3 regions of the Paenibacillus sp. MB22_1 genome follow, and region 2 is predicted to be linked to each of the others. Evidence: riboswitches for the same ligand, from Rfam matches in the RefSeq annotation. Region 2 holds a riboswitch; each other region holds the start of a gene.

Region 1 (10,085 bases), 820 kb from region 2:
GTTTCCCTCAGTCTGTTGGCATTGATGGTGGCGGGGAGCTATTGGATGGCTGGCGGGCTCATCCGACCAATTCGCCATATTTTAGACCAGGTGAATGTGCTGTCTTCAGGCCGGCTTGATACTCGCTTAAAAGTCAGCAGCTTTGACGAGCTTGGACTCCTCGCCCACAAAATCAACATCATGGCAGACAACTTGGGCCGTTATACGACCGAGCTGAGGCAAAAGAGCGAAGAGAACCGGTCCATGAAGGAGTATCTTGAATCGATTATAAGCCAGACGGCTGATGCGATCCATATCACGGATGTCAAAGGGCGGGTGCTGCAAGTCAATGCCGCCTTCGAAAGGCTGTACGGCTGGAGCAGCGAAGAAATTGTCGGGAAGTATCTCGATTTTCTCCCGGAGTCCGAGTTAGATGGGAGGACCATTTGGCGTCCGGAGAATGAAGTGATTGAAACCGCCGAATCGGTATTGGCGGAGACCGTCCGATTACGCAAGGACGGCAGCCAAGTCGAGGTGAGCATCAGCGTATCGCCTATCTTTGACCAAGCGGGCAAAATTACCGCATTGATCAGCATTTCCCGCGATATGACGGAGCACAATAAAATGGAAGACTTGCTGCGTCGGTCAGAGAAGCTGACCACCGTGGGTCAGCTCGCCGCCGGGGTTGCGCATGAAATTCGCAATCCGTTGACGACGCTCCGCGGGTTTCTGCAAATGCAGCAGCGCACCCGGGTGGTGAACGTGATGCATACCGATGTCATGCTGGCGGAGCTGGACCGGATTAATCTCATCGTCAGCGAATTTCTGATTTTAGCCAAGCCTCAGGCAGTGCAGTTTCAGATCAAGGACGTCCGCTTCACGATGGGGGACGTCGTCTCTTTGTTGGATAGCGAAGCCCATTTACATAATATTGAATTTGAAGTGCATTTCTCGCCGAGCCCGGTTCTGGTACACTGTGAAGAGAACCAACTGAAGCAGGTATTCATCAACTTATTGAAAAATGCAATGGAGGCCATGCCCAAAGGAGGGAAGATCCTGCTTCAAGTGGAGGAGGACGACAGTGGCTTTGCCGTGCTCCGCGTCATCGATGAAGGCGAGGGGATTTCCAAGGACCGGCTTCAGAAGCTGGGAGAGCCTTTTTACACGAACAAGGAGAAAGGGACCGGTCTCGGTCTGATGATCAGCCAGCGGATCATTGAAGGACACCGCGGGACGCTGAAGATCGAAAGCGAGCTTGGAAAAGGAACGGCTGTAACCATTACCCTCCCGCTTGTACAGGAGGAGGAAGAACATCACGAAGGGCAAGCGGATCTCGCGAATTAAAGCGAACTGCTAGGCCATGCGGAGGGACCAAAGACAGCATCATGAGGATTAATAAATTCATCAGTGAAACGGGATTCTGCTCCCGGCGGGAGGCGGACAAGCTGGTCGAGTCAGGCCAAGTGACCATTAACGGCGTCAAGGCGGTTCTAGGCAGCCAGGCGGAGCCTGGAGACGATGTCCGGGTCAATGGGAGACCGATTGCGGCGAAGCGCTCTAAGCACGTGTATATCGCTTTAAATAAGCCGGTGGGGATCACCTGTACAACGGAAACGCATGTGAAAGGCAATATTGTGGATTTCGTTGGGCATCCGGAGCGGATTTTTCCGATTGGACGACTGGATAAGGACTCGGAGGGATTAATCCTGCTCACCAGCGATGGTGATATCGTCAACAAAATTCTGCGGGCGGAAGGCAAGCATGAGAAGGAATATATCGTGACCGTGGATCGGCCGATTACACCTAGCTTTGTGAAGGCGATGAGCGAAGGCGTTAAAATTCTCGGGGAAATGACGTTGCCGTGCAAGGTGACGCGGGTTTCGGATCGGGTGTTCCGAATTATTCTGACCGAGGGGAAGAATCGGCAAATTCGCCGAATGTGCAGCGCTCTCGGGTATGAGGTGCGCAGGCTGCAGCGCATTCGGATTATGAACATCCATCTCGGCCAACAGAAAGTGGGCACCTGGCGCGACTTAACCGAACAAGAGAAGCGGGAGTTGGGCTTGGCCCTGAATTACGAGCTTTCCTAACGTGACACGGTCTACGAAAAATAAAGGACAGGCTTGCCTCGAAAGGCGCCTGTCCTTATTTCTTTATTCGTGGGCAGCCGTTACGCCAAGCTGCTCGGTGCTATCCACGTACTTGCGGATGATCGAGACTTCGACCCGGCGGTTCTGTGCGCGGCCCGCAGCCGTATCGTTGCTGGCAACAGGGTGATATTCCCCATATCCGATGGCACTAAACTTCTTCGGATCCAAGTTCGTGTTAAGCAGGAGTATCTTCATAAAATTCAACGCCCGCACCGAGCTTAAATCCCAGTTGGACGGGAATTCATAGGTTGAGATCGGTACGTTGTCGGTATGGCCGGATACGATAACCTCATAATCCGGAAATTGCTGAAGCATGTTGGAGATCGCCTTAGCTAACTGACGAGCTTCCGGTTTCACCACGGCTTCTCCTGAAGCGAAAAGCGCCTTGTCGCTAATCGTGATCATCAGCTGGGATTGATTGAGTTTCGTTTCCAGGTCATCCGTTAATCCATTTTCCTTGATATAGGTGTCCAGCTGCTTCTTCAGCGCCTCCAGGTTCTGCTGTTCTTGACGCTTCAGCTCGTTCTTCTTGGTCATCAGACTATCCTGGGTGGATTTTGGCGTCTCGATTTCGCTTAGCGAAGTCTTGTTATTGCTGATCATGGCGTTCTGATCCAGGACACTGGTGCCGCCGGTCAGTACGCTCTTAAAGGCTTCGCTCATCTCTTGGAACTTCATCGCATCCACTGTGCTCATCCCATAGAGGACGATAAACAGCGCCAGCATCAGCGTCATCAGGTCAGAATAAGGGAGCAGCCAGCTCTCGTCGGCATGTTCTTCGTGATCTTGGTGTTTTTTATTCTTTTTGCTCACCATCAACGGCCCCCTTTTCAAAGATTTCCGCACGTTCCGCAGGGGTTAAGAACACGGCAAGCTTCTGTTGAATCGCAATCGTAGACACACCCGATTGAATGGACAGCAGGCCTTCCACCATCATCAATCGGATCTCCATCTCTTTCTTCGAGAGACGTTTCAGTTTATTGGCGATCGGGTGCCACAGCACATAACCGGTGAAAATACCGAATACCGTCGCGATAAATGCGCCCGAAATCGCATGAGCCAGAATTTCCATATCGCTCATGTCGGACAGGGCGGCAATCAGACCTACAACGGCGCCAAGTACCCCGAGCGTCGGGGCATACATCCCTGCCTGCGAGAACATCAATGCACCGGCTTTGTGACGCTCTTCGGTGGCTGCGATATCCTCTGTCAGGACGTCCTGCACGAACTCTTGATCGTTACCGTCGATGATCATCCGCATGCCGCCGCGCAGGAAATCATCATTGATCTCTTCAACCTTCGCCTCCAGCGCCAGCAAGCCCTCGCGGCGGGTAATTGTCGCCCATTCCGTAAACAGGGTGATCAATTCCGCTTTGCTGATCATTTTAGGTTTGACGATCGTCAATTTAATCAAAGTCGGAAACTTCTTCAACTCCGACAGCGGGAAGCCCATAAACAACGTTGCCGCCGTTCCGACAAAGATGATGACAAAGGCCGCAGGGTTCTGGACCAAGCTTTCTACGGGTGCGCCTTTCAGGAACATACCTAAAATCAGGGCAATCAATCCGAGAATCAAACCAATAATTGTTGAAAATTCCATTGTACACCTCGTCCTTGAGAGAAATTGAACCTTACCTACCCTTCCCGCATCCTTGCGGAAAGGGGCACGCCTGCACCGTTTGAAACGATTATCTATTTTATCGACAGATTTCCCTTTTTTTTTAAGGTGTTTTTTCCGGTATAATAAGAATGCGGCCTGAAATGCAGAAGGTCGAAAGGGAGGATATCGCAGTGGGCGTGAAGCACGGCAGAGATTATGAATTTATTTTGGCTGATTTGACGAACGCGGTTGGCCGGATTCAAGATAGTTATCTTTTCTTCGAAATGGAGTCTTCCGAATGGGAAGTGTTATCGGATACCGATCGCGGCGAGGTGCTTGAAGCTCTGGCGGAGGATTTATTCTTTGGGTTGGGTTCGGAGCCGATGATCGAGGTGGGCAGTGCGATCGTGATCTATGATCCCGAAGGACATCGCATCAATATCCTGATTGGGGATTCCGAATTGACCTCCGTATCCTTGATATGACCGGATACTGTTGCTGCCGCTGTACCATCCAATGGCGATAAGCATGAAGGCAGGGGTTTGAGAATACAATAGTTGGAGACGAAGCTAGGACAAATCAAACTTCAGATCCTGGTGCGTGACGAGGAAACTTACATATACAGGAGTTCTTGAAGAGAACGGGAGGAAGAATAATGCCGTTTACACCGCAAGAAGTAGAAGCGCATTTGGAAAAACTGGAAGGATGGGAACTAGAGGAAGGACGATGGATTTTTCGTAAATATACGTTTTCCAACTTTATGAAGGGAATCGCATTTGTTGATGAGGTAGCAGCGATCTCGGAAGCATTTAACCACCATCCCTTTATCACAATCGACTATAAAACGGTAACGCTCCGTTTGACCTCTTGGGAGGAAGGCGGCATTACAGCCGTTGACATCAAGGAGGCGCAACAATATAACGAGGTCTACGAAAAGATGCGGTCAGGGGATTAACCAAATCAGAGCATGATCGAAACTATAGGGGTAACAAAACGACCGCCGGGAACGTAAATTCCCGGCGGTCGTGCTTTTTCGTGCTTTTATTTTTTCTCCGCAAGCCACATGGCGACGTTCGCAATTTCCTCTTCCTTTAAGCGATCCTTAAAAGAAGGCATCATGCCGCCCTTCCCTTTAGTGATGATGGAATACAGTTGTTCTGCCGTCAATTCCGAGCCGATCTTCTGCAGATTTGGGCCCGCTCCGCCTTGCAATGTATCACCGTGGCAGGAGATGCAATTTGCTTTGACGATGGCTTCGGCTTGTTCTGCGTTCATGGTGATTTCAGGCATTTGCGGCTTGGCTTCTTGCGCAGCCTCTTCCCGGCTTGGCAAGGTGAACATCAATACAAGGGCTAAAGCGCCTGCGATGACGAACAAACCGCTCATGATCCACTTTTGCATTTCAATCGCCCCTCCTATGTATGCTACCTATCCATTATAACGGAACACGCGGGTTGATCATAGTCTTTGTGTCCAAATTAGGAACAAAAATGATCCGTTTTCATTAAATTGTGTACCATAAGTCATAGTCTTAATCAAAACAGGACATAAAAAGGGGCGTGCCTTTATTCAGGCAGCCCCTTATGAACCATGCAATAAAACGGTTTGGACACCCCGCCAGGCGTCATCTTCTCGTACAGATCCGTGATGACAAACCCAGCCTTCTGGTAGGCCCGGATCGCCCGGGTGTTCCAGGTCAGCACTTCAAGGTCAATCTGGTTTTCCGGCTTACGGCGCCGGGCTTCCTCCACGATGGTCCTCACAAACTGCTTGCCCAGCCCATGGCCGCATAGCTCGGGCTTCATGCCGATGCCAAGCCGGGTGACTCCTTCCATCGGGAAGTACTGTGCGAAGCCGGCAAGCTCGCCCTTTTCATTCAACACGGAGACATACTGTTCGGCGCGGATCGCCGGGTTCCCAAACTCCACGTCAAGCGCTTTCATTTGCTCCCAAGGCAGCCAGCTGTAGATGTCGTAAGGAGAATCGTAACGCCAGGTGCAAATTTCCGCGCCATGGGCTTCTTCCATCGGCACGATACGAAACGGAGACATCGATTGGTCCATATTGCCCCTCCTTTGTTAAAGGAAAGTCCGTCGTAATTGTTCCATTATCCTCACAATAGCCGGAAATACGCAGCTTGTAAAGGTTTTTGCCCCCCCTTCGGGAATTTGTGAGATTTGCGCGGGATTTTTGGCTTTGCGGCAACCTTTTTCCCAGTTGTTTCGTTATATAGATAAGAGTACAGATAAAAAAAGACCGCAAGGCGGTTCCAATGAGAACCCGGCCCAGCGGTGAATTAGTGATGATGAACAGGATGAAACCGATAGATCAATGGATTACGATTCCGCAGCGTAGACGGAATAACCGTATTTACTGAGAACTCGCTTCGCGCCAACGTAGCGGTTCTGGTAATAACTATTGCTTAACTTGTCGATCCGGATGCCCTTGGATGAGGACGCGTGAGCGAATTCACCGTTGCCGATGTAAACACCGACATGGGATACTTTGCCCGTCCCCGTCGTCTTGAAGAAGACGAGATCCCCAGCTTGAAGCTCGCTCTTGGGTACCGGTGTGCCTTGCTTATACTGGGCGGCGGACACACGCGCCAGCTTGATGCCCATCTTGCTGAAGACGTACCGGGTAAATCCGGAGCAATCAAATCCCGCTGTCGTGGTGCCTCCGAATTTATAAGGCGTCCCGTACACGGAATCGACGATACTGGATAGCGTCGTTGTCTCGGCTTTTGCGGAGTCGGCAAAGGCGCTACCTGCCCCCAAGGTAAATAGGAGGGCTAAACTCGTTACCGCTGCTGTCAAAGTCTTTCTCAAGATGTCTTACTCCTTCCAAGGCCTACGAGGTTAGCTTATGGATTCGGTTGAAGGTTCCCTATGATTTGCTATAGAGGTAAGTAACCTTGATTGAAATGGTAGTTATTAGTTTGGGAGTTGTTACCTTTATAGCGAAAATCAATTCACCCTATGGTGGGTCCCCCGCTTCCCGGGTGCGTGGGAATTCGGCAGTTTCATTGTAGATTGCACCCAAGATCTTGCACAGAAACAGTTACAACAATAATTACAAAGTTGTTACCATTTACGTTGTTCATTTTACCAAAGCCGTCCAGAGTTGACAAGTTTGTCGAAAAAAACGCTTCTATTGGCCTGTTTTCGCGAGGCGATTCGTGGGTAATGGTTCCTAAGGGACTGGGGCTAGGGAGAAGGAGAAGGGAAGACAAGGAAAAAACCCGCAGAGACGTTGTTATCAACATCCCCACGGGCTTCGTAGCGAGTTCTTATTGAACATCATCGTGTTCAGCAATTTCACCGGTCACATCTTCATACTTGTCGTTGCTCATGATCCGTTTCGCTCCAACGTAACGCTCGACGTAATACTTCTCGCTTAATTTGCTGATGACTACACCTTTGGAGGAGGAGGCATGAGCAAATTTGCCGTCGCCGACGTAGATGCCGACATGAGAAACGCCTTTACCGGAAGTATTAAAGAAGACCAAATCGCCCTCGATCAATTCGCTCTTGTCAACCGCAGTTCCCATTTTGTATTGGGATGCGGATTGGTGAGGCAGCTTGATGCCGATCTTCGAGAAGACGTACATCGTAAATCCAGAACAGTCGAACCCGTCGGTTGTGGTTCCGCCCGCAACATAGCTGCTTCCGAGCGCGCCGCCGATGACGCTGTCCAGTTTGGAATCGGCGAAAACGCTGCCAGTTCCAATGGTGAAAAGCATGGCAAAACTTACTGCTGCTACCGTCAAACGCTTCTTCAAGAAGTTATGCTCCTTCCAATGCCTACGAGGTTAGCTTAAGGATTCGGTTGAAGGTTCCCTATGATCCCTCTAAAGCGAGATCAATTCACCCAAAGTGGTTCCCCCGTTTCCCTGGTGAAGGGAATTCGGCTTTGTTTTTCACACCTGACATTTCTTATTTGACATCCGGCACCAATCTCCTGCCAAAGATGACAAAAATAATTACAAAACTGTTACTGAAATTGCGTTGCTGTTATTGTAACAAAGTCAGGTATCTTTTGGCAATGCCTAATTCACAAGATTAAGAGGGGAAATAGGACTGAAGGCCTTCGCCAAACGGCGAAGGCCTTGTTGTTACGGGGTTTTTGAGGAGTTAAAAAATTTTAACTTTTTTGTGCCTTTGACTGCCAAAGATGAAATTGAGAGGCGATCTTCCAGACCTTAAACGTGCAGCGGAAGAGGGGATAAGCCTGCTGCAGGATCAGGGCCAGCATCCCCGTCCAAACCCAAGATGCGGTTCCGAACAGAAGGAAGAGGATCAGGCCAAAAGCCCCGAGAATCAACGAGATGGAGATGCCCTGCAAGAGGGTTCGGAAGCAAACCAGCAGGGAATTCCAAACCCCGGCCTTAAACAGGTAGCCGAACTGGACAAATAACAGGCACTGCCGGATGAACCAGCCGTAGATGAACCAGCCAAGAATCAGCCCAAGCCCGGTGAGCCAGGTTGCCATCGGGATTTCCATACCGGTGAGTCCAGGCCAGAGCGACAGCAGCCTCGGTACAATCCAGAAGGCGGGCAGCAAGGTAAGCACGAGCTCCATCGCGTAAAACAGAATCACCGGTTTGCCAAATTCCTTCATCCCTCGGAACAGGGGGAACCCCGGGCTGCGGTGATCGGCCGGTGTGAAGCCGTAGAAGATTCCGGCTTGGATCAACGGAGTCAAGATCATGCGCAGGACGACCATCCCTGCCAGCAGCCAGCAATACAGCCGAACCTCGGGATTGCTCCATAAATTCATTTGTCCCTCAAGCAAGAACAGTAGTTTCGACAGCGCAGTGGGCGGCGGGTCAGGATATCGTTGCAGCAGCGCCATTACCGCGGTATCGACCAACCTGTACAAGAACAATCCCCACAGCAGCTGGTACAGGAACAAGATGATGACCGAGGGAAATTGGCTTTTCAGGGCAGTCCACCCCAAACGAACGAAACTCATTTCTTTCCCTCCTTATAGAAGTATGGACCTAGGTTTACCACAGAAGTCCCCCAAGGATCGCTTCAAGCAGCTTGGTGACGCTCATATTGGAGCGGGACAGCGTGGTTTCAGGGACTTCCGCTTTCAGATAGTTGTTGATGTGAAGGTTCTCCACCGTTAAGGTGTAATCCGGATCGATCTGAACCCATGCCAGCGGTGCTTTATATTGCATCTTGATCTCGAGGCGAGTATCTTCCCCGTTCCATTGCTTGCGTACGGTGTGACCATCGGTGAAGGTAAACAGCAGCGGAACCTTCGGGTGGGTTGCCCCTTTGCGGGTAAAGACTACGTTCGACTCGTAAATCCGGCCGCCTTCTTGGCTGATCGGAGTGATCTGAATTTTTTCCACTGCAAAATCCGCCATTTTCCCGTCATAGACGTATTGCTGAAAATACTCTTTCCAGCTGCGGCTGGTCACTTGCTCAACCACCCGTTGGAAGTCGGCGGTCGTTGGGTGCTTAAACCGGTACTGCTGGCTGTACGTGCTCAGAATCCGCTTCATCGTCTTGCTGCCGACCTGCCGCTCGATATCAAACAGGATTAACTTGCCTCGGTAGTACGCATTCTTGGCATAACCGTCCCCGGAGCCGTATTTCCAGGCGTTCTGGGTCAAGGAAGCCGGCGAGGTAATCATGGCGGACTGGATCGGCAAATTCGGGGTGATTCCGAACTCCTGCTCCATGAGCTTATCCTCTGCATAAGAGGCAAAAGCTTCATCCAGCCAAGCTTCCTCGAATTCATTGTTGGCGATCATCCCGTAGAAGAACTGATGGGCGATTTCATGGATGACCGTGCGCTCCAGATCGTCGTATCCGGGGGAATCGCTGACGGCTCCAAACGCGGTGACCAAGGTTGGATATTCCATACCTCCCGCACCGTTTGCGTTCGCCGGTGGAACCACAACGGACAGCGTGGAATACGGGTATCGTCCATACCACTTACTGTAGTTCGCCAGAGCTACCTTGGCGGCATAGAAGTAACGTTCCTTCAGATCCTTATGTGCAGGATCGAGATACAGCTTGATCCGCACGCCGGGAACTTCGGCAGAGGAGAACGGCTCTTCTACATAGATGAAGTTCGGCGAAGCCGCCCAAGCGAAATCGTGGACGTCGTCGGCGTAGAATTGCAAGGTTTTCCGTCCGTCCTTCAAGACCGCCTTTTTGGTCTGAAAACCGGTGGCTGCCACGGTGTACGTTTCGGGCACGTTGATCTTTACGCTATAAATCCCAAAGTCGGAGTAAAATTCCGAGTTCCCGTGATACTGATGGAGGTTCCAGCCTTCGGACGTCCGCCCCCGGGTACCCACCGGCTCGTACACGCTAATCTTAGGAAACCATTGCCCT
Region 2 (10,085 bases):
TTCCTCTCAGATCAAGGAACACAGTTTGATACGATTGTTTAAAATAATTTTTTTGAATTTCAAACATTTCATGTGTTAGTCCAAGACTATGAATAAAGACGAGGGATGTCCCTTGACCACAAACTTCATAATATAGCGAAGTTCCATTCACTTTCCAAAGTGGCAACATTCCCAACTCCTTTTCGTTAACATCTATTAACTTTTTTCCATTAACTATCTGCTAAAACGTAATTATTTTTTCATGAGACGATAAGCTATGTTACCCTTCATCTTGATAATAGCAAGCCTCAATATCCGCAATCACCAACACATCCATATGGCGTCCATAACGCAGAATCGGCCTGATTACGGATCGTTTCCATATTTTTTCCCACAAGGTCCGCTTCGATTGCCCGACAATCATCTGCGTACTTTGGATATCGTTGGCTTTATTCAGCAAAAGGTATGGAATCTGCCTTCGGCTCCGGGCAAACAGCATCATAAACTTACCGCCCAACCGCGCTGTCAAGTCTTCCAGCACTTTGATGCGTTTTTTCAACTCATCAGCAACCTCAGCATGATCGTGAACATACGTTACAACCCAGTCAGCCTTCAAACGATAAGCAATTCGAAACCCCCGCCTGATTAAGCGCTCAGCATTGGTGCTTAATGTTACCCCGACGAAGACCGTCTCCTGCTTTCTCCAAGGTCCGCGAAGCGAATCGTTTCTTTCCCAGGCTTCCAATCGTTCGTCCACATCGTCAGCGATTTCCCGTAGCGCCAATTCACGCAAAGCAATCAAATTGCCCGTTCGGAAGAAATGATTCAAGGCCTGATCCACTTTATCTAGCGCATAGATTTTTCCTTCCCGCATTCGTTGCTGCAGCGTTTTTGGATCGACATCAATGAGCTCGACTTCATCGGCCATGCGCAACACGTGGTCGGGGAGGGTTTCCCGAACTCGCACGCCGGTAATCTGTTCAACCGCATCGTTCAAACTTTCCAAATGCTGTACGTTCATCGTCGAAATAACGGAAATGCCTGCGTTCAAAATGTCTACAATATCTTCGAATCTTTTTTTGTTTTTACTGCCGGGCACGTTCGTATGTGCCAGTTCATCCACGAGTACGACTTCCGGATTGCGGCGAATGATGGACTGGACGTCCAGTTCTTCCAGATTCGCTCCACGATACTCCAACTTCGCCCGCGGGATCGTTTGCAGCGAACCGACTTGCGCTAACGTTTCTTTTCGTCCATGCGTTTCGAGAAGTCCGATGACGACGTCAATGCCTTTCTTCTGCAAATCGTTCCCCTCGCGAAGCATCGCATACGTTTTCCCGACCCCGGGGGCGGCGCCGATGAGCACCTTGAATCGTCCTCTCCGGATTTCCCCTATTTTTCGCTCCACTTCCTGATCGCTTAGCCTGCGGTAGCGATCATCCGACCGACCTTCCGTCAGCATTTTGGTCGGCAGTATCCGCTCTCCTTCCTTTTCAGCACGATCCGCAACGAAGTAGATATCCGTATGTCTCGATTTTTTAAGGATGCCGTTTGTAATCGATCCCCGCCACAGCTCCTGCCAGCGATTTAGCTTGGAATGGCCGAGTACAATTCTCGTTACCTGATGCAAGGTTGCGTAACGAGCCAACATGCCGGGAAGCTTCCGTCTACTTGCCAAGGTGAGTTCTTCGAATTTAGCTCCTATTTTATCGGCCAATTTCAAGAGGGAACGCTTAAATGCAGTTGCTTCGCGAGACAGCATTTTTTTCGGATGGACAAATGTGACGATCATCAAATCTCCACCCAAGCGTTTGGCAATTTGTTGGCCGCGGCGGACATGAATGGATCCGTTCCAATGGTATTGCGCCGAGACGAGAATGCGTTCCGCTACTCCGGAAGGCCCGGTTAAACCTTGCTCCATGCGGTATTTTTCGAGGGAATCGTTCACATCTTCCGCCACTAGCCGCAAAGCCAGCTCCCGTAATTTTCCGATGTTGCTTCGCTCAAACAACATGGGCGAGGAGTCACCGTTGACATGCCCCTCCTCCAGCCGTTTCAGTATCGTTTCCGGCGATACGTCGATCAATTGGACTTCATCCGCCATCTCCAATGTGTTTGCCGGGACGGTTTCCTCCACCACGACACCGGTCGATTTTCTCGCCAGTTCCGTCGCGCCGTCGAGTTCGTACACGTTGACGGTTGTGATTACGCTGATGCCATGATTCAGCAAAAATTGGATGTCATCCAGACGTGTCGGAAACTGTGCTCCTTCCCGATTGCGATGGGCAAGCCCGTCAACTAATACCACTTCCGGATTGCGTTTGACCAGCGCCTCGAGGTTCAAGTCCTTACGCTCCATTCCATCCTTGATCCAGTGAATGCTGGGTACACGTTCCAAGTCTCCGAGTTGCTCCACCGTTTCCGGCCGCTGTCTTGTCGAAACCGCACAAATGACGACATCGATTCCCTGCTGCTTCAAATGCTGACCTTCCTGAAGCATGTGGTACGTTTTACCCGAACCGCTGACCGCGCCGATATAGATTTTGAGCCGACCACGGTGTAGCTTGGAAATGGAGTACAGGATTTCTTCCGGCGTCTTCCTGCGAAAACTTCCCACTCTTGTTCCCCCCTTGCGCAAGCTCTTTACTAAAATGCGATAACCCCGCCTATTTGGCCATAGGCAGGGCTCGCAGATGATATTTAACTATTTCATAAGTTCGCGCAGCGCGATGTTCAATTTCAACACATTGACTCTTGGATCCCCGAAAATCCCCAAATCCCGTCCTTCGGTATGTTCTTGTACCAGTTTCTCGAGCTCGCTCGAAGACAAACCGGTCAACTTGCTGATACGCGGAATTTGCACGTTGGCGGATTCTGGCGTAATATGGGGATCCAGCCCTGAACCGGAGTTCGTGATTAAGGCAATCGGCAATTGGCTAACAGGAACGTCCGGATTGTTTGCCTTCCACGCTTCAACGGATTCTTCCGTCCTTTTCAGCAAGTCCGGGTTCGATGGCCCGTAATTGTTGGAACCGGAGGCTTCCGCTTTGTATTCAATGCTGGAGACCCGGCCTTGAAAATATTTTGGATCGGTAAAGTTTTGCCCGATTAATTCGGAACCGATGATTTCTCCGCTGCTGCTTTTGATCAAACTGCCGTTAGCCTGATCTGACATCAAAAGTTGCGCGATGCCGGTGCAAACGAGCGGATACACAATTCCGCATAGCAATATGAACAACAAACTGAGCCGAATCATGGAAAACAAGTAAGATCCGCGGGAAAGTCCCTGAACATGCTGCTCTGAATGATTCATTCCATTTCAATCCTCTCTGTATTCCGTTTCAACTACACCCATAAGTGAACGACCATGTCGATCAATTTAATCCCGACGAACGGCGCGATGACACCGCCCAATCCATAAATAAGCAGGTTCCGGCTGAGCAATTGGGCGGAACTCATCGGTTTGTAGGCAACGCCCTTCATGGCCAACGGAATAAGCAACGGGATAATGATCGCATTAAACACAAGCGCCGACAAAATGGCCGACATTGGTGATCCGAGTCCCATTACATTCAATACGTTCATTTCCGGAATCGCCTGCATGAACATGGCCGGGATAATGGCAAAATATTTGGCGATGTCGTTCGCCACGCTGAAGGTGGTCAGAGCGCCGCGCGTCATTAGCAGTTGCTTGCCGATCGCTACGACTTCAATGATCTTCGACGGATCGGAGTCAAGATCGACCATGTTGGCCGCTTCCTTGGCTGCCGTCGTGCCGCTGTTCATCGCAAGTCCTACATCCGCCTGCGCGAGTGCCGGGGCATCGTTCGTTCCATCTCCGGTCATGGCTACCAGCTTACCGGCCGCCTGTTCCCGCTTGATCACGGCAATTTTGTCTTCCGGCTTGCTCTCGGCGATAAAGTCATCCACCCCGGCCTCTCGTGCGATTGTCGCTGCTGTCAACGGGTTGTCTCCTGTACACATGATCGTTTTGATTCCCATCTTTCGCAACTGATCGAAACGCTCCCGCATGCCGGGCTTCACCGTATCCTTCAAATAAATGAGTCCGTAAATTCGATTGTCGACGGCAACGGCGAGCGGCGTTCCGCCCTCCGATGCGATCGCGTTCCCTTTTTGTTCCAAATCGGTGGGAATAACCCCTCCTTGTGCACTGACCCAAGCCTTGACTGCGTCAACCGCGCCTTTGCGAACTTTTCGTCCATTCGGCAAATCGATACCGCTCATGCGAGTTTCCGCTTTAAATTCTATGAATTCCGCACCTTCAGCCGCATTCGTTGGATACGTATACCCTTCTTTTTTCATGAGTTCGAGTACGGATCGGCCTTCGGGTGTTTCATCCTTCACTGAACTGACGGCTGCCCATTCGGCTACCGTCTCTACGGTCGTATCCCCAACCGCGATGAACTCGCTGGCCATCCGGTTCCCAAACGTGATTGTACCTGTTTTGTCCAAAATCATCGTATCGATGTCGCCTGCCGCTTCCACCGCTTTCCCTGACATGGCCAGTACATTGAAACGGGTTACTCGGTCCATCCCGGCAATACCGATTGCGGATAATAAACCGCCGATCGTTGTTGGAATGAGACATACCAGCAGCGAAATCAGAACGGGAATCTCCAATTTGATTCCAAGATAATCGGCCATCGGCGCCAATGTCACCACAACGATCAGGAAAATCAGGGTCAGGCTGACAAGCAGGGTATTCAGCGCGATTTCGTTTGGCGTTTTTTGTCTCTTTGCGCCTTCGACCAATGCGATCATCCGATCGATGAACGATTCGCCAGGGTCGCTTGTAATCCGTACGGTTATCCGGTCGCTAACGACCCGCGTGCCGCCGGTTACCGAACTGAAATCGCCGCCTGCTTCTTTGATGACAGGAGCGGATTCGCCGGTAATGGCTGACTCGTCCACGGAAGCGAGCCCATCAATGACCTCCCCGTCACCCGGAATCATCTCCCCTTGCGAGACAATTACAACATCGCCTTTGCGCAGTTCCGTGGACGGAACCACCTTCACGCTGTTGCCGGTCACTTTATTGGCCATGATTTCTTTTTTCGTCTTCTTGAGAGTGTCGGCCTGCGCTTTTCCTCTGCCCTCAGCCAATGCCTCGGCGAAGTTGGCGAACAGCACGGTAAATAGCAAAATTAGAAAAACCGCCAGATTAAATCCAACTCGTCCTTCGGTACCGAAGTAGCCCGGAAACAACGTCATTAACAACACGACGAACGTTCCTGCTTCGACGACAAACATGACCGGATTTTTCATCATGACAACCGGATTTAATTTGATAAAGCTGTCCAAGATCGCCTTTTTGACAATCTCTCCGGACAACATGCTTCTTCGTTTCGTATTCATGATCTCACCTCTTCTATTTCAGGAGCGTCAAATGTTCTGCGATCGGACCGAGAACAAGGGCGGGCAAAAAGGTCAAAGCTCCGATAATCAGTACGATACCGACGAGAATACCCGTAAACAATTTGGTGTCCGTGCGGAACGTTCCGATCGTTTCCGGAACCCATTGTTTCGCCGCCAGAGAACCGGCTACGCCGAGCAATGCCACAATGGAAACGTACCGTCCGAACAGCATGACAAGTCCCGTAGAAACGTTCCAGAACGTTGTGTTGTCAGCCAAACCTTCGAAGCCGGAACCGTTGTTCGCGGCGGAAGACGTATACTCATAAAGCACCTGCGATATGCCGTGGAAGCCGGGATTGCTGATGGCCCCTTTCCCCAAGTCCGTCAAAAAGGCAATGGCCGTAGGCGCAAGAATAATAAGCGGGTGAGCGAGAATCGCGATGGCAACCAGTTTCATTTCTCGAGCTTCAATTTTGCGCCCCATAAATTCCGGCGTGCGGCCGACCATCAATCCGCAAAGGAAGACACCCAATATTGCGTACATAAGCATGTTGACCAAACCGACGCCGTCGCCACCAAACACACAGTTCAGCATCATTTGCGCCAGCGGGACGAGACCGCCCAGCGGCGTCAACGTATCGTGCATGTTATTGACCGTACCTGTTGTAGCCGCAGTCGTAACCGTTGTAAACAAAGCCGACTGCGCTATACCGAACCGAACTTCCTTGCCCTCCATGCTGCCTTGCGAAGCGTCGATTCCGAGCGCATTCAGCGCTGGGTTCCCTCGCAGTTCCGATGTATAAACGATGGACAGGAAGGAGACAAACAAGATGAGCATCGCGCTGAAGATCACCCAGCCCTGTTTTTGATTTCGCGCGAATCTGCCGAACGTATACGTCAGCGCGGCCGGAATGCACCACATGGACAACATCTCGATAACATTGGTTAGCGGATTCGGATTCTCAAACGGGTGCGATGAATTGACGCCCATAAATCCCCCCCCGTTCGTTCCCAAGTGCTTGATCGATACGAGGGAAGCTACCGGACCGATCGCGATTTGCTGCGTCCCGCCTTCAAGCGTAGTCGCTTGAACGGTCGGACTAAGCGTTTGCGGCACTTTCAACGCAACTAGTGCCAATGTCACGATGATCGCCATCGGGATAAGCAAACGGGTGTGCGCTTTGACAAAATCGGTGAAGAAGTTGCCGAGCGTTTTCCCTTTGCTTGTCAAACCGCGAATGAACGCGATCGCTACGACGATGCCGGATGCCGCTGATGTAAACATCATCATCATAATAACAGCCATTTGCGAAAAATAGGACAGACCCGTTTCGCCGCTATAGTGCTGCAAGTTCGTATTCGTCATGAAGCTGATGACCGTATTGAAAGAAAGCGTTGACTCCATGTTATCGATGCCGTTCGGGTTGATCGGCAGCCATTTCTGGATGCGTAAAATCAAATAACTGACCGCCACCAAAATAACGTTGGTCAATATCAAGCTGAGCGTGTATCGTTTCCAGCTCATTTCAGCGCGGTTTTTCAAACCGGTCAGTCCGTAGATCAACCTTTCAATCGGTCCGAATATTTTGTCGGTCCGGTTGGGTTCATTGGAAAATACATGAAAGATGTATGCCCCCAAAGGTTTGACCAAAAAAACTAAAATCACAATGACCGCTACCAGTTGCAAAATGGCCATTTCATGCCCTCCTCAAACATATACAGATCATATTAAAATTTTTCGGGATTCACCAAAGCAAAAACGAGATATAAAAAAATCAAAACCGTAAAAACAGCAACTATTATCATGAGCGTTCTCCCCCCGATTCACCTGCAACTCGTCCGCACCAAGCTAAAAATAAGCAAAACAATCCATATACGCCACCTAGTGTTAAAATCATTGCGATATCCATCATGAATGATCATCCCTCCCTTCAAGCATGTACCCGGTACGTTTGCCTGATATGGATTCAGCTTTCGTTATCAAGCAGAAACGAAACATCATCGCTGCGGGTGTAAATGACATAGCTAGCGCCAAGTCCTTTGTAGATGAGTCTTGCATTGTTGCTGCCGGTGATGATATAGATCGGCTTGCCTGTCCAGGATCGGCAGATCTGAATGTATCGGCAAATCAAGGGCAAACTTGACTCAAACAAGTACACCTTCCCTACCGGTAACTCTGGAATGAGCCAGGTTTCCCGGTCTACAGTATCGACCATTAAGATGTGCTTGACGCCCAAATGTGTCAATCTCGACTTCTCTGTTTCATTATTGGTAATCGCTGCATAAGGTATTCCTTTGATTCGCAACGCTTTAATAAACTGCTCCCCGGTTTTGTTGGGCGCAGAGACGAGTACAAACTCATCTTGAGCTTCCATAGCCAATCTCCTCCATCCTGGTACAGGCAACAAAAAAGAAGCTTTCGGAAGAGGAACTCTTCGTCAGCTTCTTAGGCACGAAAAAACACCGTGTCTAATCACGACAATTGTTGCCTCTCTTAAAGACGCTTACGAGGTTAGCTGTCGGATTCGGGCGTAAGAGTCGCCCTACGCCGGATTTACCGGCGATTCACCCCATGAAGCCGACAAGACCGGCTTCGATTGGTTCCCCCGCTCCTTCGTGTTAATTGAAGAATTCAGCGATTGAAACGATGATTATCATGTTCACGAAACACCACAGAGGCATAAGCACTGTGGTCGAAACTTACGATCACAAGCTTCATCATCCTCTCTCTACAAGGGCCACACTTTTGAAAAGAGCTGCTTCCGCATTTACGAGTTTTGCTTATGGATTCGGGCGGTGAGAGTCGCCCTGCCCCTGCTTAAGCTTCGTATAAGCGGGGGAATTCATCCCTTACGGATCCGGTTGACTTGCTCTCACACAAGCACTGATCCGTAGTTGGTTCCCTCTTGTTCCTGAGTCACAATTAAGCAACTGTAAATGAAAAACAATTCAATTCATGGACGTATGTTACTCCGAGACAAAAAAACTGTAAAGTGAAGCATATTGTATATCCGCTTAAAAAGAGTGCTTTATGTTTGGGAATTCATGACCCTGGCAGAAGATCATCATTTTTCTCGTATTTACTCATTATTTTGAGGTTTTTCAATCATTTTTACGAAATTTTTACGCCCAGTACCGGTTTATTTTACTCTTTTTTTACAGTAACCTAGAGAGGAGAGACACAAAAAAGAGCAGGATGTGTTTTGCTATGCATAAATGGAATGCGGTATGGATTTCGTTGCGATCGTACGTAAGCACGACTTTGCTGATCGCTCTCATGACCATGGTATTAAAACCGTTTGGTCTTGCTTTTGACTTGGTCAATATTGCTCTTATCTATTTACTCCCGGTTCTTTTCAATGCCGTCTTCGGGGGACTGCGTCCTGCTTTCTACGCGGCGATCCTGGGTGTCTTAGCCTTTGATTTCTTCTTCGTGCCTCCTGTACTGAGCTTTACCGTATCAGACTTGCGCTATCTGGTTTCATTTGGCGTCTATTTGGCGGTGGCAGCATTAACGGCCAGCCTAGCGGCCAAGCTGAAGCAGCAGGTCCTCTTTTCCAAGCAAAGGGAAGCTCACACAGCTGCGTTGTACGCGCTTAGCAAGCAGATGAGCGCGATCGCGGACATCCATTCCATGCTGGACAATTTTTCCCGACAAGTTTCGCAGACCCTTGACACAGAAATCGCGATCTATTTGGCGGATGACCAGAATACCCTGAAACTTGCCCATGAGTCTGCCGATCTTCCTGACTGCAGGCAAGAGAATACGGAAATGTCTATCGCAAAGCGAGTGTTTGAGCACGTCGAGACGGCCGGAATGGAAATTTCGCGTTTGAACGAATCTCCGGGTTATTTTATTCCGCTTCGGACCGAAGACCGCACATATGGTATCATCGCGCTCTATCCGAATGAAGCGCGAACCGGGATCACAACCGAGCAAAAGCGGCTCTTCGAGGCTCTCGGAGGCTTGGCGGCCAGCGCAATCGCTCGCCTCAGGCTGGCGGAGGAAGCCCGAATTGCTCATCTAACAGCAGAGTCGGAACGCCTTCGTACTGCAATTTTGGATTCGGTCTCCCATGAACTACGCACCCCTTTGGCAACCATCATCGGCTCGGCAACCGGTCTGATCGAGGGCGGGCATATTTTCTCTGCAGAGGATCGAATGGAGCTTCTTGTCACGATTCGTGACGACGCCCTTCGTATGAATCGCCTAGTGACGAATCTGCTCAGCATGGTGCAGCTGGAGAGCGGGATGCTGCGCCTCAGGAAAAACTGGTGCGATGTGGAGGACTTGATCGGCGTCACGTTATCTCAGGTCAAAGACTTTCAACAACATCGAAAGCTGCGCACCGAGTTGCCGGATGACGGGCCCATTATGGTCCTGGGTGACGAAGTATTGCTAGAGCAAATGTTGGTCAATGTCGTGAGCAATGCGATCAAATACAGTCCGGATTATAGTGAAATCGTCCTGTCAGTGAAAACCGGGGAAGCAGGCGTTGTCATCTCGGTCTCCGATACGGGGATTGGACTGAACGAGGACGAATACGATCGGATATTCGAAAAGTTTTACCGTTCAACCGCTGCGAAGCAAATAACCGGTACGGGATTGGGACTTGCCATATGCAAAGGAATCGTCGAGCTTCATGAAGGAACGATATCGGCGCAGCCGAAGGAACCGCGAGGGACCATTGTAACGATAACCCTTCCCTTAAACAAGCAAGACGACTTGC
Region 3 (10,085 bases), 2.3 Mb from region 2:
TGCAACAGTAACCTGTGATCTTGCTAGCTTGGACAATCGAAACATGGCAATGGCAGACGGGTCCGCAATCGGTTCATCCATGTGCCATACTGCTTTCAAGGTATCCTCAAAAAATTTTTCAACTGAAATGATTTCATCATAATGATCCGTATTAAGCACTTCAGCAGTTCTTCTTGCGAATATGGTCTCATTCTGATCCCCCTCAAAGCCCACTGAAAAAGTTTTCAACTGTTTGTTGCATTCCGTAAGATGGCTAGTAATAGTTGTTGAATCAATCCCACTAGACAAGAAGCTGCCTACCGGTACTTCACTTTGGATATGCAAGTTGATCGAATCCCGAAGACTGTAACGTATTTCTTCTACAAATGTCTCGAGAGGCCGATTCTCCGGCTCAAATTTCGGGTCCCAATACTTTTTTTTAGCAACGAGACCCCATTCATCAAATTTGAGATAATGACCTGGCTCCAACTTACAAATTCCTTGAAACATAGTTTCTGGTTGCGGCACATATTGTAACGTTAGATAATGTAATAAGCTTTTTTGATTAATGATCGGCTGAATTCCCCCAGCAGCCAGTATACTTTTGATCTCGGAGGCAAAGATAAGCCGTTTGCTATCCTGATAGTAGTAAATGGGTTTAATTCCGAAGTGATCCCTTACAATAAATAGTGATTTTGCTCTTCGATCCCAAATCGCAAATCCAAACATGCCTCTTAATTTATCAAGGCAACGTTCTTGATATTCCTCATACAAATGCAGAACAACTTCTGAATCCGTATTGGTTTTAAATCGATGCCCCAGACTCTCTAGTTCTTTCTTCAATGATTTGTAATTATAAATCTCACCGTTAAATACCAACCAAAGGGAACGATCTTCGTTAGCAAGAGGCTGATTCCCATCATTAATACCTAAAATAGAAAGACGGGTAAAGCCCAATCCTATATTTTCAAAGATGCGAATCCCCGTTTGATCTGGTCCACGATGCTGGATCATATTTATCATTCTTCTCAACGCACTGACTTCTGGTCCTGAATTATCTCCAAACGTTAAAATTCCAGCTATTCCACACATGTATCTATTCTCCTGTCGCTTTTAAATATGAATCATTGGACCATCTTTTATACTACAATACGTAGTTTTAAAATGAAAAAGAAAACGGCTTTTATGTGCAGCCGTTAAGTAACATTATGACACTAAATGTGATGAATACACTAAAAGATATAACCATAGGGGGAATATCCAGTATTGGAACTTTGATATGAGAACTCGGTTCAATTAATTTTTGTATCCGGTAATTGATGGGATCATCCGCAAATCCAACCCCAATGGGGAATCGTTGATGATTTGAACTCGCACATTTATATAATACACTGCCCAAAGCATATGGTGACCCCATGTGTCTCATGGCATATTGATCGGCATCAATCTCCATCCATACATGAATAAAATGATGCATTTTTTTAAAGATCGGTACAAAAGGAAGACTATTCTTTATGATATTTATGATTAACGAACGAAGAGGATCGAATCTTTTCAGATGAGCGTATTCATGTAGCAATACCGCTGTAATTTCTTCTTGATCAAAACATTCCAGCATTTTGGTGGAAATAACAATTCTCGGTCGAATAAATCCATAACCTGAATCCGTGACGCTTTGTATTGCTCGATTGAAAATCTGGTTGTTATTGTAAAATGTGCGATTTTTGACGCTGACAAACTGTTTAATGAGATCGCACTCTGATGGAGCGCATGATCAAACAGACCTTGGCTGACAAGGCCTTATTGACCCCTATAACATTCCATCCTGTCAGGTAAAGGCACAGTAAATACGACGGATAACGGGAAACCACGGACTGTTGCAGCCGAAATTGAATCGAATACCTCGCGCATGTCGAACCAATCTTGCCGCCATGTAAATAATATTCTGGATAACCGTACGAATACGGCGACGCTGCACGTTGTTTCGAATCGGCGAGTCATGCTCACGCAGACTCTCCTGGCCGATGATTCGAAGAAGGTTATAGGCAAACAAGCCGGCATGCAGTACGAGATCATTCGTTGCGAATTTTCCTGCAGGCAGACGCTCCAAATCCAAATCGGTTTTGATTTCGCTGTGGAATTGCTCACTTGTCCCATGATCGCGGTAAAGCTCAATCACTCGTGACGGGGCACAGCGAAGCGACGTCCAATAGACGCTCACTTCAATTTCCGGGAACAGCAACACTTGTCGATCCCGATCAATCGTTCGATGAATGACGTGGAACACTTGGCGAAGGGGGCGGTCGAATCCCTTTTCGCGAAATTCTATCGCGCCGATATATTCGACTTTTCCTTCGCGCTGCTGGCAGGCGATTCCCGTCGTTTCCGCAATGCGCAGCCACATTTCCTTCGGTTCTCTGCGGAGATTGGCCTTGATGATATAGTCGGCTTTCTCGCGATGACAAACATGCAAATTTTCGGCGCTGTCGTTTCCAGCGTCCATGCGAATGAGCAGCGGCAGGTCCGTTGCACGTTTGGCGTATGCGATGCTCTGTTCTAAAAATGCGGCTGTTCCCTTCTGGCAATGCACACTGCCCTCACGCAGTTCCACATTAACGCCATAGCCTTCTTGGCCCAGGTAGGCAAAGATGGGAGCATAGCCGTCAGTCCCTTTGTAAGTACGAGATACGCCTTCTTTCTTTGTGCCGGAATTGTCGAAAGGAGATACGTCGATATCCAGCGGCGCATAAGCCTTTTCACCTGCTGTCAGCCCTGTTAATGGAGCCTTTACCTTGCGAATGAGATCAGCGGATTCCTCAAGTAAAATCCGGTTCCATTCCGGCGTCTGTGCTGCGGCGTCAAGACGCTGGCGAAGAGTCGGGCTGGAGGGGACTTTTTGGAGCTGAAGGCAGATTGTGAATACATCGTCTTTTCGAAACGGCTCAATATGGTCAAAGTCGCTCTTGCCTTGGCAGAGCAGGCCCAGATAGCTCTTCATGACATCGGCGTGGGAATGAATCGGTGTTTTCATACTTTTGATCTTTGTATGATTCAGGCGCTTTCTAAGTCCAGTATGCGCAAGCAAAGCGCCAACGGTTGCAAGACCGGCGTGAGTAGAGAGAATTAACTCTTTCGAGCGGACAAATTGGATCTTCATAGAGCACCTCTCAGGTGAAATTGGAAAAGTTATGATTTTCTTTTAATTTCTTTACCGGAGGTGCTTTTTCCTTCAATTATCTTTAATTTTCAAAGAACCTTTATCACGGATTCAGGCCATAAGTTAAAGCGAATAATGAATGGTCTTTAATAACTATTATTTTCCCATTAAATCTTTGATATTTTTTGTTTATTGCTTCCGTCAACAAAATATCCGATTTGAATTGGACTTCTTTATTCCACTGTATTTCAAGATACACTTGTTTGAATAGAATGTAAAAAAATGACAGAAAGCTATATAAAATGATGATATTCAATCCTATTAATATGAACTGGTGTATCATTGTGGTCTCTCCAAGAGCGGAAAGACAATATTCCAATATTCCCCATTGAATGGAATAACCCCAAATTTCATGCAGAACATAAAATGCCATATGACTCCAAAAGAGCAAACCAAGGACGATCATCAAGTAAAAAATAATCGAATGCTTTTTAATGGTTATCATGGCGATTTTTTTTCCATTCATTTAAACGTGATTCTAATAACTTCATCAACTGAGGATCGGCCTGCTGCATCGCATCAACCATATGATTTACCATCAAGTTCCCATAGTCGTTAATTAAACCTACGGTAACAGTTTTCGTTTGTTCGGTAATAAATTCTTCCTTGCTTTGTACAGGTTCAAAATAACTCTGTCTTGCTCTTCCCTTCCCTATAGTTGCTTTCTTCAGATGCCCTTTTTCAATCAAGCGATTCATCACCGTCATCACGGCATTGAAAGATAAATCATCATCCAGAAGAGACTGCACTTCTTTAATGGTTATTCTATTATGTTCCCAAATAATCTCCATGATTTGAGCTTCTAGAGAACCAAAAAAGCGATTTAGCCCCTCCTCGTTTAAATACATACGTTTAACAGACATGCTTACACCCTTTCATCCAAAATTGACTCTTAAAGTCCTATCTTGGACCAGAATCAACAACTGCTGTAAGTCTAACATACTACACATTGTAGTTAATAAATCTTCTTTGGTCAAATTATGAATATGATCGTCCTCTTTGGATGATCATATTCGAAAAATAGAAGGACAAGCCCATAACTATAGCTTGTCCTTTTAAAGGTTATTCTTCACCAATCATTTTAAGGTAACTCTGCTCACTCACAACACGTCTTGCAGTAACATACCGATTTTTATAATAAGATTCTGACAAACTGCTTATTCTTACACCTTTACTACTTGAAGAGTGTGCAAACTTATTGTCGCCGATATAGATGCCTGCATGAGAAATCCCCTTCCCATCCGTATTAAAAAATACCAAGTCTCCAGCTCGAAGATTGTCCTGATCCACCGGAGTTCCCTCTTTTGCCTGGCTTTTTGACGTACGAGGCAAATCCAATTTGAACTTATCAAAAATATATAAAATAAAACCCGAGCAATCAAAACCAGCTACTGTTGTACCTCCATACAGGTAAGGCGTCCCCACGACTTTATCCACTTCATTTTCAAGTTTGACCGAACTAGCAAAGGAACTGGTAGCGCTTGCTGAAAAAATAAGTGCTGCACCTAATGCCGATAAGATCAGTTTTTTCAAATATGTAGTCTCCCTTCGATGCCTACGGAGTTAGCTGAGGGTTCGGTAGAAGGTTCCCTATATTCTTTTTTACGAAAAGAATAATTCACCCAAAAGTGGTTCCCCCGTTTTCTGTTAAGAAATTCGGCAAAAATTAATTTTTTGTAACCCTACATAATGTAGTCTATTTTCTGTTATTTTGTCAATCCTTATTTTTTTAGAAGTACAAAAACCGTGATATGAATGGCTTAAATCACTTGCTAAAGGCTTTCGAGAGTTATTTGAAATGTCGAACTAAATGATTTTTTATAAAATAAAACCGCGCCGAAAATTGACATTATAATGTACCATATTTATACTACAATTTGTAGGGTTACAATATTTTAATTATTTAGCTTCCCTTCTTACATAGTGAATATGTCCTTAGCAACTGCTTATTTTTCTCTTCCTCTCTTCTACAATACGTTGATGTTGGAATAAGAACCGGAAGGTGATTAAAAATATCAAAAAAGGTTAAATTAATTACTTAAAAATAAATAAAAATGCGAAGGAGCAAGATCATGAATAACAATCATAAACATGATCAAAGCGATCATTCCCAACATTCCTCTGAACATCAACATAAAGAACTACACCACGAACCCAACGAACACCAACATTTACAACATGATGAACACGAGCACCATCATCAGCATGATGAGCACCGACATGTAAACCATGGCATGCACGCTGGCGGACATGATCATTCCAGACATCATGGGCATATGGTTGAAAATTTTAAAAAGCGTTTCTATATTTCCTTAATTGTCACGATTCCGATCCTGATCATTTCCCCAATGATTCAAATGTTTATGGGCGTAAACTGGCGATTTCCAGGGGATACGTACCTTCTTTTTCTATTGTCCTCGTTTGTGTTCTTCTATGGGGGCTGGCCTTTTATTAAAGGCCTTAAGGATGAGCTTTCCGCTAAAAACCCTGGAATGATGACTCTCATCTGTCTCGCCATCGTTGTTGCGTATGTATATAGTACAAGCTCTACTTTCGGTCTCACCACAACCGATTTTTTCTGGGAGCTTGCTACATTAATCGACATTATGCTGCTCGGGCATTGGATTGAGATGAAGTCCATCATGGGGGCCTCTAAAGCTTTAGAGGAGCTCGCCAAACTTATGCCTTCCGATGCACATTTGGTAAAAGAAAAAGGCGAGATTATCGAAATCGATGTCACTGAACTTAAAAAAGGCGATATCGTACTCGTCAAACCGGGGGAAAAAGTTCCGATCGACGGTCAGATTACTGAAGGCGAAACCTTGATTGATGAGTCGATGCTAACCGGCGAATCCGTACCGAATGCCAAGCAAGTAGGCGACCAAGTTATTGGCGGCTCCATTAACGGTCAGGGCTCTGTCAAGATTTCCGTTCAGAGCGTAGGCAAAGAGACATACCTATCGCAAGTAATTGCACTCGTTCAAGAAGCCCAGGCTTCCAAGTCCCGAGCTCAGGATCTGGCGAACCGTGCCGCTAAGTGGCTCTTTTATGGTGCCTTGGTGGTAGGGATTCTCACCTTTGCCGCATGGATTACACTAGGGTATCCGATCTCTTTTGCTTTGGAACGTATGGTTACCGTGCTGATAATTGCATGTCCACATGCGTTAGGGCTCGCCGCTCCACTTGTCATTGCAACTTCGACATCGCTTGCCGCAAAGAACGGACTCCTGATACGCAACCGAACCGCATTTGAAGGTGCGCGGAATATCCAAGCCATTGTGTTTGATAAAACAGGAACTTTAACTAAAGGGGAATTCGGGATTACAAATATCCATCTCGGTAACGCGTCCTCCGAGACGGAACTTCTTACCTATGCAGCAAGCGTGGAGACACATTCCGAGCATCCAATCGCCAGAGGCATTACAAAAGCTGCAAAGGAAAAAGGGATTCAACTTAAAGAAGTGACTGACTTCAAAGCACTCCCGGGCAGTGGCCTTCAAGGGATTGTGGACGGCAAGGAAATTATGGGGGTAAGTCCTGTATACGTAAAGGAGAAGCGCCTTTCATTTGATGAGGAACGCTTTAATCAATGGTCGCAAGAGGGTAAAACCGTTGTCTTTATCCTCGTTGATGGTCAAGTGGCAGGGATGATCGCACTGGCAGATATGATCCGAGACACTGCCAAAGATGCCGTTCAAGAACTAAATGATATGGGGGTTAAATCCATCATGTTAACGGGGGATAACCAGAAGGTGGCCCAATATGTCGGCAAGCAGCTAGGCTTGGATGAAATCTTCGCCGAGGTTCTCCCCCATCAAAAGTCGGATAAAATCGACCAGATTCAAGCAAAAGAAGGTTTGCGTACAGCGATGACCGGTGATGGGGTTAACGATGCTCCAGCGCTTGCCAAGGCAGATTTAGGGATCGCGATCGGTGCCGGTACTGATGTTGCGATTGAGACTGCTGACGTCGTGCTTATCAAGAGCAATCCGCAAGACGTCGTCAATATCATTAAGCTTTCCAGGGTGACCTATCGTAAAATGATGCAAAACTTATGGTGGGCGACTGGTTATAACATCGTTGCCATCCCACTTGCTGCAGGTGTTCTATTGCCGTTTGGCATTGTTCTCGATCCTGCAGTTGGCGCCATCCTGATGTCTTTAAGCACCGTCATTGTAGCCATCAATGCTAAATTACTGAAACTGTAAGCAAAAACTCCTGCCATTTAGGCAGGAGTTTTTGCTCAGGAATGTATCAAAACTTTGAATCATGAAGTTCCCATATTCAAAATATTTACATGAAGCTTGTCCATCGGCCCGAGGTCAGTAGAGCATTATCCGATCATGTTTCTTAAATGGCTGAGTTATGATCTTCATGCCAAATTTCATGAATCGCATCAGCCAAAATCGATATCGTACGATAATTTTCTTCTAATGCATTTTCAACACCGCCGATTTCAATAATAAGCGCGCTATATTCGGCAAGTGATTGATTATATTGTCCATTCCCGCTGGAGTGATCCTTTTGGTAAATCCCCTTGGAGATTCCAGGTATTTTTTCATTTAATTTATTTTGTAGCCGGGCTGCAAATTTCTTGATTTGTTTCCAATTGGGATTATCCCGTCCAACAACAAAATATAACTGAGCGTAATTCACATTGTTGTACAGTATGGTTGTTTTGCTTTTTGATTCCGAATCTCGATGTATATCAAATACATATTCAATGGATTTATGTTTAAAGAGCTCCTTGCTCAATGTAGCCTTTGAATAGGCGTAAGATTTTGCGTAGTCAAATTTATTTATTTTACTTGGATAATCTTCAGCAGATTGGATCACACTCATACCTTTTACTTTTAATTTATTGGATAGATCCTTTCCCAATAAAGTAACGTTTATTTTGGAATCAAAGGCCTCATTGGGATCGGTTTTACCTTGAAGTTCTGGCAACCAAGATTCACGATTATGGGTATGGTAAATCAGCACTCGTGGTTGCTCCGATTGCTTCGGCTTTTGAACCATCCTTTTCGCAGTTGGGGTCACCGCTGAATTTTTCAAGGAAGCGATTGGATTTGGCTTCTCTGCTTTTATTGTCTTACTTGATTTTTGAATAATGATCTTTTCTTCTTTTACCATCAGAACCTGACTTTTTTCAGGTAAGGTGCCAACTTTAGGTTCGTTTAGTTCAATGTACGCCGGGATGACTTTTAGGGAAATTAAAAAAGATGATAGAAACACTGACAGGCCGATCACTCTCAATTTGGTTCGCGTCATTGGTCTCCCCCTTCTCTTCGTTTTAGTACTAATCTATTTTTATTCGTAGCACTGATAGAATAGAACGAAATTAAGAGATTAGGACGCGAGCAGGCATGAGATAGGTGAAGCAAAATATTTAACATCACATTAAATCCACATAGTAACGACACAATTAAATGCTACGATAAACGAGTAGCAAAAAGTTGATAGAGGCACTAGCCTTGCATCTAAAGTGACATGGTATTTAATTAATTGTTAATATTAGTTATATCAGCTTATTGTATTAAAATTTTCCATTTCTATTTCCCGCCAATGTGCTAAAAGGGTAACAGGACGTGAAGTGTAGTCATGTTACCAAAAATTAGTAGATGAATCGTTCGGTTACTCTAGTACCATCTTGACGCTCTTGAGCTTCAACGGATGTTTTCTCGGCCTTCCTGGCCGCCCTTTCTTACGCCGGCCTTTGGATGGCCGAGACGGCGGTCGTAACACAGCTTGTTGAAACTCTTCCCACGATCGCTCAGCATATAAGCGCATGCGTTTCAAGATCTGCCATAAGCTTAGATCCGTTTGCATCTCTAACTTGATCAACAGCACCAAGCTGTACGCGATCAACGCCAGATAGATTTGGTTCCAGATGGCGGTCTGGTTTGCGCTGTAGATCTTCACCAGCCTCAGATGTTGCTTGATCCATTTGAAGAACAACTCGATCAACCATCGATAGCGGTAGATCTCGCTAATCTCTTGGGCAGAGCGATCCTGCACATTGGTCAGCAAGCGGTAGGTCCGTTTCTGCTCATCCGTAAACTCGATCAGTCGGGCTTGGAGGTAATGCGTCTGCTTCTGCTTATCGTTCCACTGGATCTCGACGTCCGCATCTATCGTGATGGGAAAACCCTCAGGAACCGCTCGCTGATGGAGGATGGTCACCTTGTTCTTGGTCTGCAATCTGGCCACAAACCTCATCTGTTGGTGAATCAGCGATTCATATAGCTCGTACTGGATATACCCGCGATCCATCACATGAATCGCATCGTCCGCCACCACCAGATCAAGAGCGACTTCCTGATCACTCACCGCCGCTGTGCTGTTGATGATCTTGCCGGGAAACACCGTTTCGCGATCGGCCACCACGAGCTGGGTATGGATCTTGACCGCATTTTGCTCTTTGCTCCAGTACGCCCAGCGTCCAGCTAGGGTAGGCAAGGTAAGCACGGTGGAGTCGAGAATCCGGAGCTTGCCGATATTCGGGATCCCTTGCTTCTGCTTGGTGATCTCCTGGATGCGTGCGATGTTGCAGAGAAAGATCGCTTGTAACAGATCCGTCGGGAGTTGCTTGATCTTTCGTGAAAGCTGAGAGGCACTGATCGACTTCAGATGGTCGTCCTGCAGATCCGGCATGATGCGAAGGTGTTCCGAGATTTCATCATAGCTGGTACGCCCTGCAAGCTGAGACTCCACAAAAATCTGAATGGCTTTACCGGTTGTAAGTTTGCGAGTGCGATGGTCGGCAAGCAGGCCGCGGTATTCTCCGACATTCAGCAAATTTAGGCATTTACAAATGACTGATTTTGAGTTATTGTTACCCATGCTATGGTCTCCTTCTGTTATGGAGTGGGTAACATGCCTACACCTT

What was found. A riboswitch is a leader RNA that binds a small molecule or an ion and turns the genes downstream of it on or off. The one in region 2 is predicted to bind cyclic di-AMP.
Region 1: linked by a shared signal. The riboswitch ahead of ACL02P_RS18570 (C40 family peptidase) and the one ahead of ACL02P_RS22135 (hypothetical protein) in region 2 are both predicted to bind cyclic di-AMP.
Region 3: linked by a shared signal. The riboswitch ahead of ACL02P_RS11600 (C40 family peptidase) and the one ahead of ACL02P_RS22135 (hypothetical protein) in region 2 are both predicted to bind cyclic di-AMP.

The regions. Positions count from the first base shown of each region.
Region 1 covers NZ_JBLADV010000002.1:1,438,898-1,448,982, forward strand. The annotation lists gene ACL02P_RS18530 (ATP-binding protein) at 1-1,323, shown strand, start outside; gene rluF (23S rRNA pseudouridine(2604) synthase RluF) at 1,365-2,069, shown strand; gene motB (flagellar motor protein MotB) at 2,133-2,945, opposite strand; gene motA (flagellar motor stator protein MotA) at 2,926-3,729, opposite strand; gene ACL02P_RS18550 (hypothetical protein) at 3,921-4,214, shown strand; gene ACL02P_RS18555 (4a-hydroxytetrahydrobiopterin dehydratase) at 4,385-4,684, shown strand; gene ACL02P_RS18560 (c-type cytochrome) at 4,771-5,130, opposite strand; gene ACL02P_RS18565 (GNAT family N-acetyltransferase) at 5,295-5,792, opposite strand; gene ACL02P_RS18570 (C40 family peptidase) at 6,066-6,557, opposite strand; cyclic di-AMP (ydaO/yuaA leader) riboswitch at 6,562-6,758, opposite strand; gene ACL02P_RS18575 (C40 family peptidase) at 7,019-7,510, opposite strand; cyclic di-AMP (ydaO/yuaA leader) riboswitch at 7,515-7,651, opposite strand; gene ACL02P_RS18580 (hypothetical protein) at 7,873-8,703, opposite strand; gene ACL02P_RS18585 (M1 family metallopeptidase) at 8,738-10,085, opposite strand, start outside.
Region 2 covers NZ_JBLADV010000002.1:2,254,799-2,264,883, reverse strand. The annotation lists gene ACL02P_RS22165 (alpha/beta fold hydrolase) at 1-169, opposite strand, end outside; gene ACL02P_RS22160 (histidine kinase) at 260-2,596, opposite strand; gene kdpC (potassium-transporting ATPase subunit KdpC) at 2,684-3,292, opposite strand; gene kdpB (potassium-transporting ATPase subunit KdpB) at 3,325-5,355, opposite strand; gene kdpA (potassium-transporting ATPase subunit KdpA) at 5,369-7,051, opposite strand; gene ACL02P_RS22140 (potassium-transporting ATPase subunit F) at 7,084-7,161, opposite strand; gene ACL02P_RS22135 (hypothetical protein) at 7,323-7,730, opposite strand; cyclic di-AMP (ydaO/yuaA leader) riboswitch at 7,842-8,003, opposite strand; gene ACL02P_RS22130 (ATP-binding protein) at 8,564-10,085, shown strand, end outside.
Region 3 covers NZ_JBLADV010000002.1:220-10,304, forward strand. The annotation lists partial or broken gene asnB (asparagine synthase (glutamine-hydrolyzing)) at 1-1,071, opposite strand, end outside; gene ACL02P_RS11585 (M56 family metallopeptidase) at 1,163-1,726, opposite strand; gene ACL02P_RS11590 (IS1380 family transposase) at 1,808-3,136, opposite strand; gene ACL02P_RS11595 (BlaI/MecI/CopY family transcriptional regulator) at 3,628-4,059, opposite strand; gene ACL02P_RS11600 (C40 family peptidase) at 4,259-4,729, opposite strand; cyclic di-AMP (ydaO/yuaA leader) riboswitch at 4,734-4,868, opposite strand; gene ACL02P_RS11605 (heavy metal translocating P-type ATPase) at 5,269-7,404, shown strand; gene spoIIP (stage II sporulation protein P) at 7,547-8,467, opposite strand; gene ACL02P_RS11615 (IS4 family transposase) at 8,831-10,039, opposite strand.